Regions from separate parts of the Lentzea sp. NPDC054927 genome, predicted to be linked through region 2. Evidence: riboswitches for the same ligand, from Rfam matches in the RefSeq annotation. Region 2 holds a riboswitch; the other holds the start of a gene.
The links. A riboswitch is a leader RNA that binds a small molecule or an ion and turns the genes downstream of it on or off. The one in region 2 is predicted to bind ZMP and ZTP.

Region 1 (7,589 bases), on a different contig from region 2:
CGGCGTCGCGCGAGAGTTGCGGGGCGGACACGGTCGAGCCGGAGGCGCTGGGCAACGAGCGGGAGAGCTGCTCCAGCTCCTTGCGCACCTGCGCCGGGTCGGCACCCACCGCCGACAGCAACGGGGCGGTCAACCCGTCCGTCTGCGCCAGCAGTGCACTGAGCAGGTGCACGGAACCCACGTCCGGGTTCCCGTTGAGCGTTGCGGCCTGCACCGCCGCGGAAACCGCCTGCTGCGTCTTGGTCGTCGGGTTGAAAGCGTCCATTCCTCCACCTCGTGGTCAGCCTCAAGCATGGACCATCATCCCGCACAACGTCAGAAAAGTTGAGCGTGTTCCGCTCAACTATGAGAACGGGCCCACATCACTGACCGTCAACGGCTTGCGCACCGGCCGTGACCAGCTCGATGCCTCCACCGCTCCAACGTCCGGCGGAGACAAGCGGTTGCGCCCGAGAACGTCGTACTTGCCGTACCCGCGCACACCGGCCCGCAACGCGACCTCGGTCGGCTCCAGCAACCCGTGCGAGCCCCGCACCAGCGCGGGATCCGCCAGCACGAACCCAGGCCCCGACACTCCCGGCTGCGGCGACCACACCACGTTGCCACCGTAGACAGGCCTCGTGACAGTGGCCGCGTTGCCGACACCGAGGCCACCGGCAGCGCTGACCAGGTTGTTCGCGAACGTCAGATCCTCCGGCGGCTTGACCCCGCCACCGAAGTCGACGCCGCGGCCACCCGTCGCGACGAACGAGTTGCCGGTGACGACCGCCTTGCGCACCTGCGCGTGCCCGACGAACGGACCCGACGGCGGCACTCCTGGCGGCGGGTTCCCCGGCTTCTCGTCGCCCGCGAACATCAGGAAGGCGTCCTCGATCGTCTCGACGTAGTTGTCGGTGATGACGTGGTCGTCCTCGCTCAACCGGATCCCGTGCGCGGCCTTGAGCCCGTCGGCGAACACGAAGTTCCCGTGGATCACGTTGGCCTGGCCTGCCCGGATGTTGATCTCGCCGGCCGACTCGCGGACCGTGTTGAAGCGGAAGGTGTTCGCCGAGCTCTTCAGCGACAGGATCTCGGCGTCGCCGGACAGCCGGACCAGCAGGTTGTACTCGAACACCGCACCGGCGTGGAAGTAGTCGCCGGGCGGCCCGAACCCGCCGACGCGCAGCGCCTCGCCCCCTTGCACACCGGAAGCGAGATCGTGCAGGTAGTTGTGGTCGACGAGGGTGTTCGTCGGCGTGAACGGGTTCTTGCCGATCTGCACCATGTGGCCCTGTTGCGCCTTCGGGCCCATCTCGTTGTGGTCGACCCTGTTGCGATCGCCTCTTTGCCCGTGGACCTGCACGAACTCCGCGGCCGACGACCGGAACAGGCTGCGGGTGATCCGCGCGCCGACCGTGTTGTCGAGCCGGAGGTTCGCACTGCCGGTGAACGTGAAGCCCTCGACGGTGACGCCCGAACCCGTGACGATCACGGTCCCGGCGGCGAACCCGGCACCCAAACGCTTGCGCGCTTTCAGGTGCACCCCGTCCGCGCCGACCGTGACCGGCGCATACGTGCCGTCTTCCACGACAACGCACGCACCGCGTCGAGCGATCGCTTCTGCCAACGCGGCGTCCGTCGCCACCGACGTGCAGCGTGCCGCAGCCGCCACGCCCGGTACGAGCAGGCCGGCTATGAGCACAGCTGGAACCAACAGCCTCATGGAACGCGCCCTCTCCCGAAAATCGGGCGGCGGTTCCCCCAGGCTAGGCGAAGATCAGCCCCATGACCTCAATCATCCACAACGTCACCGTCGACGCCCGCGACTCCTACGAGATCGCCTCGTGGTGGGGCCAGGTTCTCAACCTGCCGCTGCACCCCGAGGACAACCCCGGCGACCCGGAGTGCATGGTCGTGCTGCCGAGCGGCATCAACTACCTCTTCATCAACGTCCCCGAGGGCAAAGAGCTGAAGAACCGCCTGCACATCGACCTGCAGCCGACCGACGGCACCCGCGACCAGGAGGTGGAACGCCTGGTCGGCATCGGCGCGACGATCTTCGACGATCAGCGCAGGCCGGACGGCACCGGCTGGGTCACCATGCGCGACCCCGAGGGCAACGAGTTCTGTGTGGAACGCAGCGCAGCCGAACGCGCCGCGACCTCCTGATCGCCGTCACTCGAAAGGACCAACAGCTTGTCCACAGCGGAGGTCGAGTTGTCCACAATCCGCTGTTCAGTATCCACAGGTGAATCAAGCTCAGTGGCGACCGTCTGTGCACCAGAACCCGTTGGGGTGACATCCACGGAGTCCCGCAACGGCTGTTCCTTGATCAACAGCACAGCGATCACCGTGAACACCGCGAGACCGGCGGCGATCAGGAACAGCTCACCCATCGCGTCGCCATAGGAGTCCCGCACCACTGGGGAGAGGGAGCCGCGGTCGAGCGTCTTGGTGCTCACGTGGGCCGCCAGCACGGCGCCCAGCACCGAGACGCCGGCCGTCCCGCCCAGCGACCGCAGGAACGTGGCCGTGGAGCTGGCCGCACCGAGGTCCGCCATCCCCACGCCGTTCTGCACGGCCAGCACCAGGTTCTGCATGGTCAGCCCGACCCCGACGCCCACCAGCGCCAGGTAGGCGCCCATCAGCACCAGGTTCGTGCCGTGGTCGATCGTGCCGAGCAACGCCAGCCCGATGACCAGCGAGAACGCACCCCAGACCAGGTAGCTCTTCCACCTGCCGCTCTTGGCGATCAGCTGCCCGCTGACCGTCGACGAGATGCTCAGCCCCAGCACCAGCGGCACGGTCAGCAACCCGGCCTTGGTCGGCGAGAACCCGCGCGCGATCTGGAAGTACTGCCCCATGAACACCGAGGCCCCGAACATCGCCGTGCCGACCGCGATGCCACCGAGCATCGCCAGCACCACGGTCCGGTTCTTGAACAGGTGCAGCGGGATGACCGGAGAGCTGGCCCGCTGCTCGACGAAGTAGGCGCCGACGATGGCCAGCACCGCGCCACCGACGAAGAGGGCGCTCGCCCCGCTGATCCAGTCGAAGTTCTTGCCGGCGAACGACACCCACATCAGCACGAGGCTCACCCCGCCCGTGATGAGCGTGGCGCCGAGGTAGTCGATCTTCACGTGCTGCTTCTTGGTGGGCAGGTGCAGCGTCTTGTGCAGCACGGCCAGCGCCACCAACGCCAACGGCACGCAGACGAAGAAGCACCAGCGCCAGCCGGGCCAGTCGACGACGAACCCGCCGACCAGCGGACCGCCGACGGTGCCCGCGGAGATCACCATGCCGGTGTAGCCGCTGTACCTCCCGCGCTCACGCGGGCTGAGCAACGCGCCGACCACGACCTGGCCGAGCGCCTGCACACCGCCCATGCCCAGGCCCTGGACGACCCGGAACGCGATGAGCTGCTCCATGTTCTGACTCAGCCCGGACAACACCGAGCCGACGACGAACAACACGATGCTGACCTGCAACAGCATCTTCTTGTCGAAGAGGTCCGCGAGCTTGCCCCACAGCGGCGTGCTCGCGGTGGACGCGAGCAGCATCGCCGTGATGACCCAGGTGTACTGGGTCTGCGTGCCCTTGAGCTCGGCCAGGATCGTCGGGAGTGCGTTCGAGACGATGGTGGAGCTGAGGATCGCGACCAGCAGCGCTACCCAGATGCCGGAAAGCGCTTCGAGGATCTCCCGATGCGACGAGGGCCGGTTCAAGCACACCTCCAGTAGTTAGTTGATGCCATACAACTATATCTGGAGATAGTTAGCTAGGCCAACTAATTCGGTGGCTGATGGGTCACACCACAGCGTCGGCGCGGCCGCTGGAGCGACACCTGCGCGCTCATGGGGCCTGTGCGCTCATGAGGCTTGGGCGGCCATCGCGGAACTCAACATCCCGGCCAGATCACCCTCGACGTGCCGTCCCGACGGCTCCCCGGTAGCCCTCAGCGCCGCCTCCGCTGCCCGCGCCACCCGCTGAATCATCAGCCCGGCAGCGGCAAAGGCCTCAGGAGAAGCGTCCGGCGCCTGCGCCACCCATCGGGCGGGCAGGTCGCCGGACATGATCGAACAGAAGACACACGGCACACCACCATGTGACCAGAACAGCGAGGCCGACCGGAACTGCCAGGTCAGTCGCTCGCGGTGGCGCCCTTGTCCGCCTTGACCCCGAAGAAGTCGCCGCCCTTGCGCTTGACGTCGTCGGTGCCCCAGTCCCGGACGCGGTCGACCGGGATCATCCGGGGGATGTGCTTGCGGCAGTGGATGTAGGCCTCCTGCACCTCGACCACCACCCACCGCTCGATCCGCCGGTCGTCCCCGACGAACTCGGCGAACTCCTCCTGGGGCGCGACCCGCGCGCGCCCGTTCACGTGCAGTCCGATCAGGTCGTCGGCGAAGTCCACCATCAGCATCCCGACGTGCGGGTTCTCCATGATGTTGCCGAGGGACGCCATCACGCCGTTGCCCCGGTACTCGGGGTACACGACCGTCTTGGAGTCGACCACGCGCAGGAACCCGGCAGGACCGGCCCGCAGCGTGGAGTCGCACTCCCCGTCGGCATCGGCGGTCGAGATGAACGCCATCTCCATCCGGCCCACGAACTCGGCCATCGCGGGGTTGAGGTGATCCAGGACCTGGTCCGAGTAGAAGCGTGTGGCGCGGTCCTGTGTCTCCAGGGCACATTGGAGGAAGTGCTCACCGCGTGAGCCAGGTAGCTCAACACGGTCGGGTGAGGTGGTTTCAGTCAGCTCAGGCAGGGACACGCGCCCAACCCAAGCACGCAAGCACGCAACCCGGTACAGACGGACCCTCACATTCACACTGTTGCGGTAACAACTAGTTGCGTACGGTAATCGTGCTTCGCTCGAAGGTGGCATCAAGGAGTCAAACAGCCCGATCAGGGGTTACTGTCCACCCTGTCGGGGGACGGATGCTTGACGAGGACGACAGCGCCTTGCTGGCGCCAATCAGATTGTGGAGACTGCGCGCGGACCATGACTGCGAACGCTGTGCTGAGCCCGATCCCTACCCCGCCTCACCGAGAACCTCCGCCTGGTGTCACCGCGATGGTGCGGATGATCCGGGAGAGCTTCGCGGTGGTGGAGCCGCATTCCGAAGAAGTGGCGAAGTTCTTCTACGGGATGCTCTTCTCGCTCTCGCCTGCCACACGCGAGATGTTCCCCGCGAACATGGAGGTCCAACGCAGCCGCCTGCTGCGGGCCCTCGTGCACGTGGTGCAGATGGTCGACCGTCCGGACGACCTCATCCCCTTCCTGCGTCAGCTGGGCCGTGACCACCGGAAGTTCGGTGTCATCAACGTCCACTACGAGGCCGTGGGGACCGCACTGCTGTCCGCGGTGAAGAAGTTCTCCGGCGCCGCCTGGACGCCGAAGGTCGAAATGGCCTGGGCCGAGGCCTACACGCTGATGGCGCGAGCCATGCAGGAGGCCGCCGACGCCGACAACGGGCCCGCGTACTGGCACGCGACGGTGCTGGAGCACCAGCGCGTGTCGTGGGACCTGGCGGTCGTGCGGCTGCAGCCTGACCACCCCGTCAACTACAAGGCCGGTCAGTACGTCAGCGTGGAGACGCCGCAGCGCAAGCGCCTGTGGCGGTACTACTCGCCGGCGAACGCCCCGCGTGAAGACGGCGTCATCGAGTTCCACATCCGGTCCGTCGACGGCGGCTGGGTGTCACGCTCGGTCGTCGGCCACACGCAGGCCGGTGACACCTGGCGCATCGGTCCGCCGATGGGACGTCTGTCGGTCGATCGCACGGCCGGCTCGGACATCCTGATGGTGGCCGGCGGCACGGGCGTCGCGCCGATGCACGCGATCATCGACGAGATGGCGCAGTACGGCGAGAACCCGCGCGTGCACCTGTTCTACGGCGGCCGCACCCGCGAGGACCTGTACGACCTGGACAACCTGCAACGCATCGCGACCACGAACCCGTGGCTCACGGTCGTGCCGGTGCTGGAGTCGGACCCCGGTGTCCGCGGCGTCGAGCAGGGCAGCCTGGCCGACGTGGTCACTCGCTACGGCGCGTGGGAAGAACGTGACGTCCTGGTCTGCGGCAGCCCCGCCATGATCAGATCGACGGTCTCCCGCATGCTGGTCGCCGGAACTCCGCTCGACCGGATCAAGTACGACCCGTTCACGCTGGACTAAGCTCGGCACGTCGAAAGCGACTGGCGTGCCGAGGGTGGAAGTGACCACCGGGAAGCGACGGCCGAGCGCACCGAACGCCTGGGTGCCCGGCACGGAGTGATGCCGTGCTGCACGAAGTCGATCCCGAGATCGCCACCCTGATCCAGGCCGAACAACGCCGCCAGGCGAGCAAACTGCGCATGATCGCGTCCGAGAACGACGTGTCGGCGGCGGTGCTTGAGGCGACGGGCTCAGTCCTGACGAACAAGTACTCCGAGGGCTACCCCGGCAAGCGGTACTACGAGGGCCAGCAGATCATCGACCAGGTCGAACAGCTCGCCATCGACCGGGCGAAAGCACTGTTCGGCGTGGACCACGCGAACGTCCAGCCGCTCTCCGGCGCACCGGCGAACCTCGCCGTCTACCTGGCGTTCCTGCAGCCGGGCGACACCGTGATGGGCATGTCGCTCCCGATGGGCGGCCACCTCACCCACGGCTGGAACGTGTCCGCCACCGGTAAGTGGTTCCACGCGGTGCAGTACGACGTCCGCAAGGACACCGGCGTCGTCGACATGGACGAGGTCCGCACCCTCGCCCTGGCCGAACGCCCGAAGGTGATCTTCTGCGGCGGCACCGCGATCCCGCGCACGATCGACTTCCCGGCCTTCGCCGAGATCGCCAAGGAGATCGACGCGGTCCTGGTGGCCGACATCGCGCACATCGCCGGCCTGGTCGCAGGCGGCGCACACCCGTCACCGGCCGGCCACGCCCAAGTGATCACCACGACCACGCACAAAACGCTGCGAGGCCCCCGCGGCGCGATGATCCTGTGCGACGCCGAACACGCCAAAGCGATCGACCGCGCCGTGTTCCCCGGCCTCCAAGGCGGCCCGCACGACCACACGACCGCCGCAATCGCCGTGGCGCTCAAGGAAGCCTCACAGCCTGAGTTCCGCGACTACGCCCACGCGATCGTCGCGAACGCCAAGGCCCTGGCCGACGCACTCCTGGACCGCGGCTTCGACCTGGTCTCCGGCGGCACCGACAACCACCTGATCCTGGTCGACCTGACCTCGAAACAACTGGGCGGCAAGCCGGCGGCCCGCGCCCTGGACCGCGCAGGCATCGAACTGAACTACAACGCCGTCCCCTACGACACCCGCAAGCCGTTCGACCCGTCCGGCATCCGCCTGGGCACCCCCGGCATCACCACCCGAGGCCTCCAGCCGTCCCAGATGCCGCTGATCGCCGACTGGATCGACCGAGCCATCACCGCCCACGACAACGACCAGGCCCTGGACCGCATCGCTGCCGAGGTCGAAGAACTACTCAGCACGCTCTAACGCGGCAGCCGCAACCCGAACCTCTTCGAGCGTCCGGCGGGCGACTTCCCCGAAGTCCCCGCCGGCCTCGAGCCACTCGCCATACCCCCGCCGAAGCGCCAACACCC
Region 2 (7,589 bases):
CGTCGTGACCGCGCATCGACGCGATCGACGCGATGAGGTGCGTCTGGATCACGTAGGTGGCCGCGACGTTGGACGGCAACGAGATGGGCAGCGTGATCAGGCCGCCGAGGTTCGTGATGAACCCCTGCGCACCGGCCAGCGCCACGTGAGTGCGGACGAGGTGCTTGATCGCGGCCTCTTCGTCGCCCTTCTTGACGAGCGCGTCGGACGCGGCCTCGCGTGCGCTCTTGAACGGGCCGAACCCGTCCACGCCGGCACGCAGCAGGTAGTCGGCGAGGCCCTGCTGGACCTTGTTCAGCTCACCCTTGGACTCACCCTTGGACTCAGCCACAAACCCGAGATTACGCGTTCAGCTCACGGGAGGCGGCGTCAACGGTCTGTTCCAGCAGAACCGCGATCGTCGTGGGGCCCACTCCCCCTGGTACGGGCGTGATCAGACCGGCGTGCGCGGCGGCGTCGAAGTCGACGTCACCGACGTTGCCCTCGTTGTAGCCGGCATCGATCACGACGGCGCCGGGCTTGATCCAGTCTCCTTGGACGAACCGCGGCTTGCCCACCGCGGCGACCACGATGTCCGCCGTGCGCACGATTTCCGGCAGGCCGATCGTCTTCGAGTGGCAGATCGTCACGGTGGCGTCCCTGGCCAGCAGCAACATCGCGGCGGGCTTGCCGAGGATCGGGCTGCGGCCGATCACGACCGCGTGCTTGCCCGCGATGTCCACGTCGTAGGCGTCCAGCAGGCGCATGATCCCGCCGGGCGTGCAGGACACGAACCCGTTGTGCCCGAAGGACATACCGGCGAACGAGTGCATCGTCACGCCGTCGACGTCCTTGTGCGGCGCGATCGCCTCGAACGCCGCGCGCTCGTCGATGTGGTGAGGAACAGGGTGCTGCAACAGGATGCCGTGCACGTCCGCGTCGTCCGACAGCTCGCGGATCTTCGCGACGAGCTCCTCGGTCGTCGTCTCCTCCGGCAGGGCCACGCGGCGGGACTCGAGTCCCGCTTGGTGGCACCGGTTCTGCTTCATCCGCACGTACGTGACCGAGGCCGGGTCGTCGCCGACGATCACCGTGGCCAGACAGGGTTTGCGGCCGGTGCGCGACGTGTGGCCGGCGGCCTTCTCGGACGCTCGCTGGACGATGTCGCGCGCGAGTTGGGTTCCGGACATCAACATGGGCAGCCTCCACCGATGGATTCGCCCAGGCGCGCGGCAGCGGTCAGCTGAGGGTCGCTCCCCGGTGGTGCTCCACCTCGACTGCGCCAGTCACGACCCGTCGTCCAGTGTAGTGACCGCGCCCGTGCTGCCGTCCACGGTGATCCGCTCGCCGGTCTTGATCCGCGTCACGGCCTCGCGCACCCCCACCACCGCCGGAATCCCGTACTCACGGGCCACCACCGCGCCGTGCGAGTTCGCGCCGCCCATCTCCATCACGAGCCCGCCCGCCGTCAGGAACAACGGCGTCCAGCCCGGATCCGTCGAGGGCGCCACGAGGATCTCGCCGGGTTCCAGGTGCGCGCCGACCGGGTCCATCACGACGCGCGCGATGCCGGTGATCGTGCCCGCCGACGCCGGGGTGCCCACGAGATCGCCTTCCACGGCGCCACCGTGGTGCACGGCTTCCGGTTCCGTGCCGTCCGACAGCAGCACGCGCGGGATGTGCCTGCGCCGCAACTCGCGGTCGTAGACCTCACGGCGCTGCGCCACGACCTCGCGCAGATCTCCTTCCGTGGAACGCATTTCCTCGAAGTTGAGGAAGTACACGTCGTCGAGTTGCGCGAGGCGGCCCTGCGACACCAGGTCGGCTCCGTGGTCCGCGATGCGCTTGCGGAGTGCGCCGAACAGCGTGATGATCAGGTACTTCGGGTACTCCCGCAGGCCGGCGAGCAATCTGGTGCGGCGCAACGCGAAGCGCACGAACCAGCCACGGCCCCACGCGCGCTTCGCCAGCGTTTCGATCATCGCTTCGGCTTCCGCGGCGCCGCGGGCGAAGACCTCGGTCGGCGCGGCGTTCTCGTCTTCCAGGCGCAGGAAGTTCCGCACCACGCCGATGACGTACGTCGGATCGTCGGACCACCGGGGCAGACCGAGGTCGATCTCGGCGACGGCGCGGTGACCCCACTTCGCGAGGAAGACATCCACCGCGGCGGGGCGTTCACCGTTCTGGAACTGCCGCAGCGCCACGGGGTCGCGCCGGATCTGCTGCGCGAGGTCCCACATCGCCATGTCCATCTCGGTGGTGATGTTGTTGGGCAGGCCGCGCAGCACGGTCTGCAGCTCACCGGGCTCGACCTTGACCACCTTGCCGACCAGGCCCAGCATCGCGAAACCGATCAACGCGGTCGGCGCGAGTCGCGGCAGCACCGGTATGACGCACTGCCGCAGCGCCTGTTCGATCGGGAGTGCCGCGGACTTCTCGAGGATCTCGCGCTCCATCAGCAACGCGGTGCGCACGGCCTTCTCCGGGTTCGTCAGCGCTTTCCAGGCGACCACCGGCACGCGGAACCGGCGGCCCAGCCGCAGGACGCGTTTGAGGGCGGGCGTCGGCGAGTGGCTCCTGATCGCGAAGCGCGGGTCGTCGAACAGGCTGCGCAGCACCTCGGAAGATCGCGCCTCCATCACGCCGAGCAACCGGGTGATGAACTCCCGGCCGACGCGGCTCTGCAGGGCCTTGGTGGCGTCGAAGAAGATCCGTTCGCCGTTCTCCACGTAGGACTTGCTCTTCGGGTCGCCGATCACGATCTCGAGCGCGGACTTGGCGATCTCGCGGAACGCCGCGCGTCCCATCGGCGTGATCGGTCGTTCGAGGCCCTGCGCGAGGCTGAAGCAGAAGTAGACGTGAGCGCCGCCGTCGGGGTTGTCCGGCAACGGGAACAGCGTCGTGATCGGCCGCGCCTGGGTGAGGTGCAGCTCGCCGTCGGCGTCGATCGCCCACTCGATGTCCTGCGGCGAACCGTAGTGCCGCTGCACCTTGCGGCCGAGCACGGCGAGCGCGTGGATCTGCCCGTCGGTCAGGCAGGGTTCGCCGTTCTCGCCGACCTCGACGTGCTCGGTACCGCCGCCGGGCAGCGAGCGGATGACGAACTTCTTGTCCCCCAGCCGTTTCTCGACGATCTCGGATCCGTCGACGACGAAGTGGTCGGGGTTGACCGCGCCCGACACCACCGCCTCGCCCAGGCCGGGGCTCGCGTCGATGACGATCTGGTCGCGCGTGCCGGTGACCGGGTTCGCCGTGAACATCACGCCGGAGACCTCGGACTGCACCATCCGTTGCACCACGACAGCCAGGTAGGTCGTGGTGTGGTCGATGCCGTTCGTTTCGCGGTAGCTGACGGCGCGGTCGGTCCACAGCGATGCCCAGCAGCGGCGCACCGCGTCGACCACCGCGTCCTCGCCGACGACGTTGAGGAACGTGTCCTGCTGGCCGGCGAAGCTCGCGAACGGCAGGTCCTCCGCCGTCGCGCTGGACCGCACCGCGACCGGAAGCCCAGGAGTGCGACCGTCACCGAGTTTGCGGTACTCGGCGACGATCGCGTCCCGGATCTCCCGCGGCACAGGGGTTTCCACCAACGTCCTGCGGGCGTTCTCCGGAGTCGTGCTCGCCAGTTCGTCCGCCACGGCGACGGCGCGGTAGGCCTCCGTGGTGACGCAGAAGCCCTGCGGCACCGGCAGGCCGGCCCGCGTGAGCTCACCGAGGTTCGCGGCCTTCCCGCCCACGATGGCGAGCATCGAACCGTCGACAGCGCTGAAGTCGAGGACGAGCGACATGGTTCCTCCAGGTTTCACCTGAAGAGGAGGTTACGAGCGTTCGGCCAAAAACTCAACACGTGATGAATAAATCACTCTCGACTCACCCAGTCGGGGAGCCCCTCCCGCTCCGCACGCCACTCCGGTGGTGCCTTCGCGATGATGCCGCCGACGATCGCGGCGGTCGTGTCGACGTCACCGCCCGCCTTGACGCACGTCGTGATGGCCGCGCGGTAGTCGCCGAGGTGGTGGGCGGCGACCCAGAGCGTGAACGGCACGGTGTCCTGCGCCGTCACGCGTGAACCGTTGCCGAGGACGTAGGCCGCCTCCTCGGCGTTGTCGATCTTGCGCGCCTTCTCGATCCCCCTGCGCACGAACGAGTCCTCGAGGTGCTCGACGACGTTGCCGAGCAGGTCCCGCGGTGGCGACCCGGACAGCCTGGCCATCGTCGCGATGGCCGCCGCGTGCGCCACGGCCACGCCGCCCGCGATGCCTTCCGGATGCTGGTGCGTGACCTCGCTGGCTTTGATCGCCTGCTCCGTCACCACCTTCGGGTCGTCGGCGAAGTACGCACCGAGTGGTGCGATCCGCATGGCGGCGCCGTTGCCGCACGAACCCTGACCGCCGAACGCACTGCTCGCCGCCTCTTTCCACGGCGTGCCCTGACGGATCTTGCGCAGGATGACGAACGCTCCCGCGCCGTACCCGCGATAGGGCTCGCAGCGGTCGGCGAAGATCGCCGCGAGCCGGTTCTGGTCGATGTCGCCGTGATCACGGAGCTCGGTGACGAGATTGCAGGCCATTTCGGTGTCGTCGGTCCACTCCCAGGGCCCTCGTGGCGGCGTGCCGGCCACGAGGTCGGGCAACGAGCGGCCGACCATGAAGAACTGTGCGCCCAGAGCGTCGCCGACGGAGAGCCCGTCGAGCGAGTCGTATGCGAGGTCCAGGCGCGCACGAGCATGCAGAACTATGCGCATCACCTGTCATTTTACCTTGCCCCGCAACGGATTTCAGGCGAGCACGGTACCTCCGTCGACCGTGAGGATCGTGCCGGTCGTCCACGGCTGCGTCATCAGGTACAGGTACGCGTGCGCGATCTCCTCGACCTCACCGACCCGCTGCAGCGGCAGCGTCCTGGCCACGTCCGCGTAGAGCTGGCCGGCGTCCGGGCCCCACAACGGGCTGCGCACCACGCCGGGGCTGACCGCGTTGACCCGCAGCGGCGCGAGTTCCACGGCCAGTGCCCTGGTCAACGCCTCGACGGCGCCGCAGATGCTCGCCGCGACCGCCCAACCGGGTCCCGGCCGGTCTTTCGCGATGCCGGTGGTGAGGGTGATCGAAGTGGTGACGTTGGCTGCTTTCACCGCGTCGAGCACGCTGAAGTACCTGAGGCCGAAGAAGGTCCTCGCGCGGTCGCGGTCGAGGGCGCCGATCTCCATCAGTTCGAGCGGCTCCCCCGCCGTGTACACGAGGTGGTCGATCTCGCCGATCGCCGCGAAGACGTCGACCACCGCGGTGGGATCGGTGAGATCAGCCGCGTGCGTGGCGATTCCCTGCTGGGGCTGCGGTTTGCGCGAGACGATCGTGACTTGCGCGCCCGCGTCCCGTGCGGCCTGGGCCGTCGCCAGGCCGATTCCCGAAGAGCCGCCGAGGATCGCGACACGCTGTCCGTCCAGTGTGGATTTCATGGTTCCAGCGTGCTCCCGCGACGGGCGCGTGGTCCAAGACTTGTCCGGTCGTCTGCCATACCCTGGAGGTATGGACCTGGACCTGCGGAAGCTGCGGTATTTCGTGGCGGTCGCGGAGCAGCTCAACTTCGGCCGCGCCGCCGAGACGCTGCACATCGCGCAGCCCGTGCTGTCGCGGCAGATCCGCGCGCTGGAAGCCGAGCTGAAGGTGCAGCTGTTCGACCGTTCCTCGAAGGGCACCGCGCTGACTCCTGCCGGTGCGCAACTGCTGGCCGACGCCCGCCCGTTGCTCGCGCAGGCCTCGGCGTTGCTGCGGCGCGTGGGCGTGGCGGACACGTTCACGGTCGGCTTCATGCCGGGTCTGATCATCACGCCCGCGGTCCGCCTGCTGGCTTCGCGGCACCCCGGGCTGCGGGTCGACGTCCTGCGCACGACGTGGGAGGACCAGGTCGAGGTGATCCACGACGGGCGCGTGGACGTGAGCTACGTGCGGTTGCCGGTTCCTGACGCCGGCCTGCGGTTGACGCCGTTGTTCAGCGAGCCGCGGGTGGCCGTGGTACCGGTGACGCATCGGCTGGCGGGCAAGGAAAGCGTGCTGGAGACGGACCTGTCCGGCGAGCGGCGCGTGCAGCACACCGACCCGCCGGGGTTCCGGTCCGTCGAGGAGAAGCTGGAGCACGTCGCATTGCACGGCGGCGTCGCGATCCTGCCGTTGTCGACGGCGGTGTTCTACTCGCGCGACGACCTCGTGCACGTGCCGATCGAGGACATCGCGCCGAACGAGGTGGCGCTGGCGTGGGCCGAGCACCGGCGCACACCGTTGATCGCCGAGTTCATCGAGATCGTCACCGCGATTGCCCGGCAGGCGTGAAGACGAAGCTGTCGCGGAACCCGCCCTCGCCACGCCTCGTCGCCATCAGCCGCAGCTCCGGCATGAAGTGGAAGAACACGAGCGAGCCGGACCGGTCCGGGTAGGCCAGCGTCTTCGAGTACTTCGGGTTGGTGCCGCCCAGCCACAACGGCGGTTCGCCGTACTCCGCGATCACGTCGTCGAGCACGCAGTCCCGTTCGCCGAGCACCCCGGGAATCCGGCTGTCCGCGTCCAGCGACAACCAGCCCTGCCGGTGCGCGAGATCCGCGTACACCGACGCCATGACGTCCTCGCTGCGGTGGCCGAGCACCTCGTGCACCGCGCCGCTCACCATCGCCGCGTTGGCCGCGCCGCGCGCCACCAGTGCGTCGAGCTCGGTCTGCCATCGGTCCGTGCGGTCGTCGGCGAACGCCAGCGCGTCTAGCAGGTTGAGGATCACCGCCTCACCGCCGTACATGCCAGGTCGCCGAACAGCGGCGTTGAGCTGTCCGAGCAGGTAACGGCGTAAGTCGTCGAACGAACGCATTTCTCCCCCTTCGCCGCGTTGTTTTATCAGCTGCCCGTATGTGAAACGCAATCGCCCGCGACACCGACAGGAAGGTCAACTCAACTGGGGAGGGCACCATGAGCATCAGCAACCAGCAGATCGTCGCGTACTGGGTCGAGCACGAGGTCGACCTCGTCGTCGACTGGAGCACCGCACACGAAAGATGCTGGCGCTGTGGTTACAGGTCCTCACTGGAGCAACACCTTGTCGTGCCTGCGTCGATGGGTGGCAGTCGCACCACGGACAACCTCGTGCTGTTGTGCGGGCGATGCGTCACCGAGTCGCCGAGCCACCTGGATCCGCAGTATCTGTGGCGGTGGCTGCGCGCGACCGCCGTCTCGTCCTACGACACGTACTGGACGTTGCGCGGGTGGGAGGAGTTCGAGGTCATCTTCGGCCGCAAGCCGCTGGAGTGCTTCAAGGAGGCGCCCGTCAACCACCGGTCTCTCAACGCCGAGTGCCGGGCGCTGGCGGCGGCCGAGTTCGCGAAGACCGTCGTCCGCTTCGGAGAGGGCCGGCTCAACCCGTCGACGATCGCGTGCGTGATCGCGGAGATCGAGAAGAAGCTGGCGGACCGTCACGGCATCACACTGCCGTGACGCTGTCCCCGTGCTCACCGATCTCGACCAGGAGAGCCGGAACCCACAGGAAGACCTTCGGGTCGCCCAGCCCGGAGGCCGTGAGCCACGCCGCGGCCCGGCGAGCCTCCTGCTCGTCCTGGATCAGCCCCCATGCTC

Region 1: linked by a shared signal. The riboswitch ahead of ACWGE0_RS44580 (serine hydroxymethyltransferase) and the one ahead of ACWGE0_RS27695 (bifunctional 5,10-methylenetetrahydrofolate dehydrogenase/5,10-methenyltetrahydrofolate cyclohydrolase) in region 2 are both predicted to bind ZMP and ZTP.

What each region holds. Positions count from the first base shown of each region.
Region 1 covers NZ_JBSGXZ010000075.1:11,741-19,329, forward strand. The annotation lists gene clpB (ATP-dependent chaperone ClpB) at 1-265, opposite strand, end outside; gene ACWGE0_RS44550 (chondroitinase-B domain-containing protein) at 344-1,702, opposite strand; gene ACWGE0_RS44555 (VOC family protein) at 1,765-2,148, shown strand; gene ACWGE0_RS44560 (MDR family MFS transporter) at 2,046-3,704, opposite strand; gene ACWGE0_RS44565 (hypothetical protein) at 3,849-4,076, opposite strand; gene ACWGE0_RS44570 (pyridoxamine 5'-phosphate oxidase family protein) at 4,121-4,753, opposite strand; gene ACWGE0_RS44575 (FAD-binding oxidoreductase) at 5,057-6,160, shown strand; ZMP/ZTP riboswitch at 6,167-6,251, shown strand; gene ACWGE0_RS44580 (serine hydroxymethyltransferase) at 6,265-7,482, shown strand; gene ACWGE0_RS44585 (TetR/AcrR family transcriptional regulator) at 7,465-7,589, opposite strand, start outside.
Region 2 covers NZ_JBSGXZ010000024.1:96,130-103,718, forward strand. The annotation lists gene ACWGE0_RS27690 (EcsC family protein) at 1-331, opposite strand, end outside; gene ACWGE0_RS27695 (bifunctional 5,10-methylenetetrahydrofolate dehydrogenase/5,10-methenyltetrahydrofolate cyclohydrolase) at 342-1,175, opposite strand; ZMP/ZTP riboswitch at 1,192-1,279, opposite strand; gene ACWGE0_RS27700 (PEP/pyruvate-binding domain-containing protein) at 1,266-3,767, opposite strand; gene ACWGE0_RS27705 (ADP-ribosylglycohydrolase family protein) at 3,839-4,723, opposite strand; gene ACWGE0_RS27710 (SDR family oxidoreductase) at 4,757-5,434, opposite strand; gene ACWGE0_RS27715 (LysR family transcriptional regulator) at 5,505-6,305, shown strand; gene ACWGE0_RS27720 (hypothetical protein) at 6,280-6,831, opposite strand; gene ACWGE0_RS27725 (HNH endonuclease) at 6,930-7,451, shown strand; gene ACWGE0_RS27730 (hypothetical protein) at 7,438-7,589, opposite strand, start outside.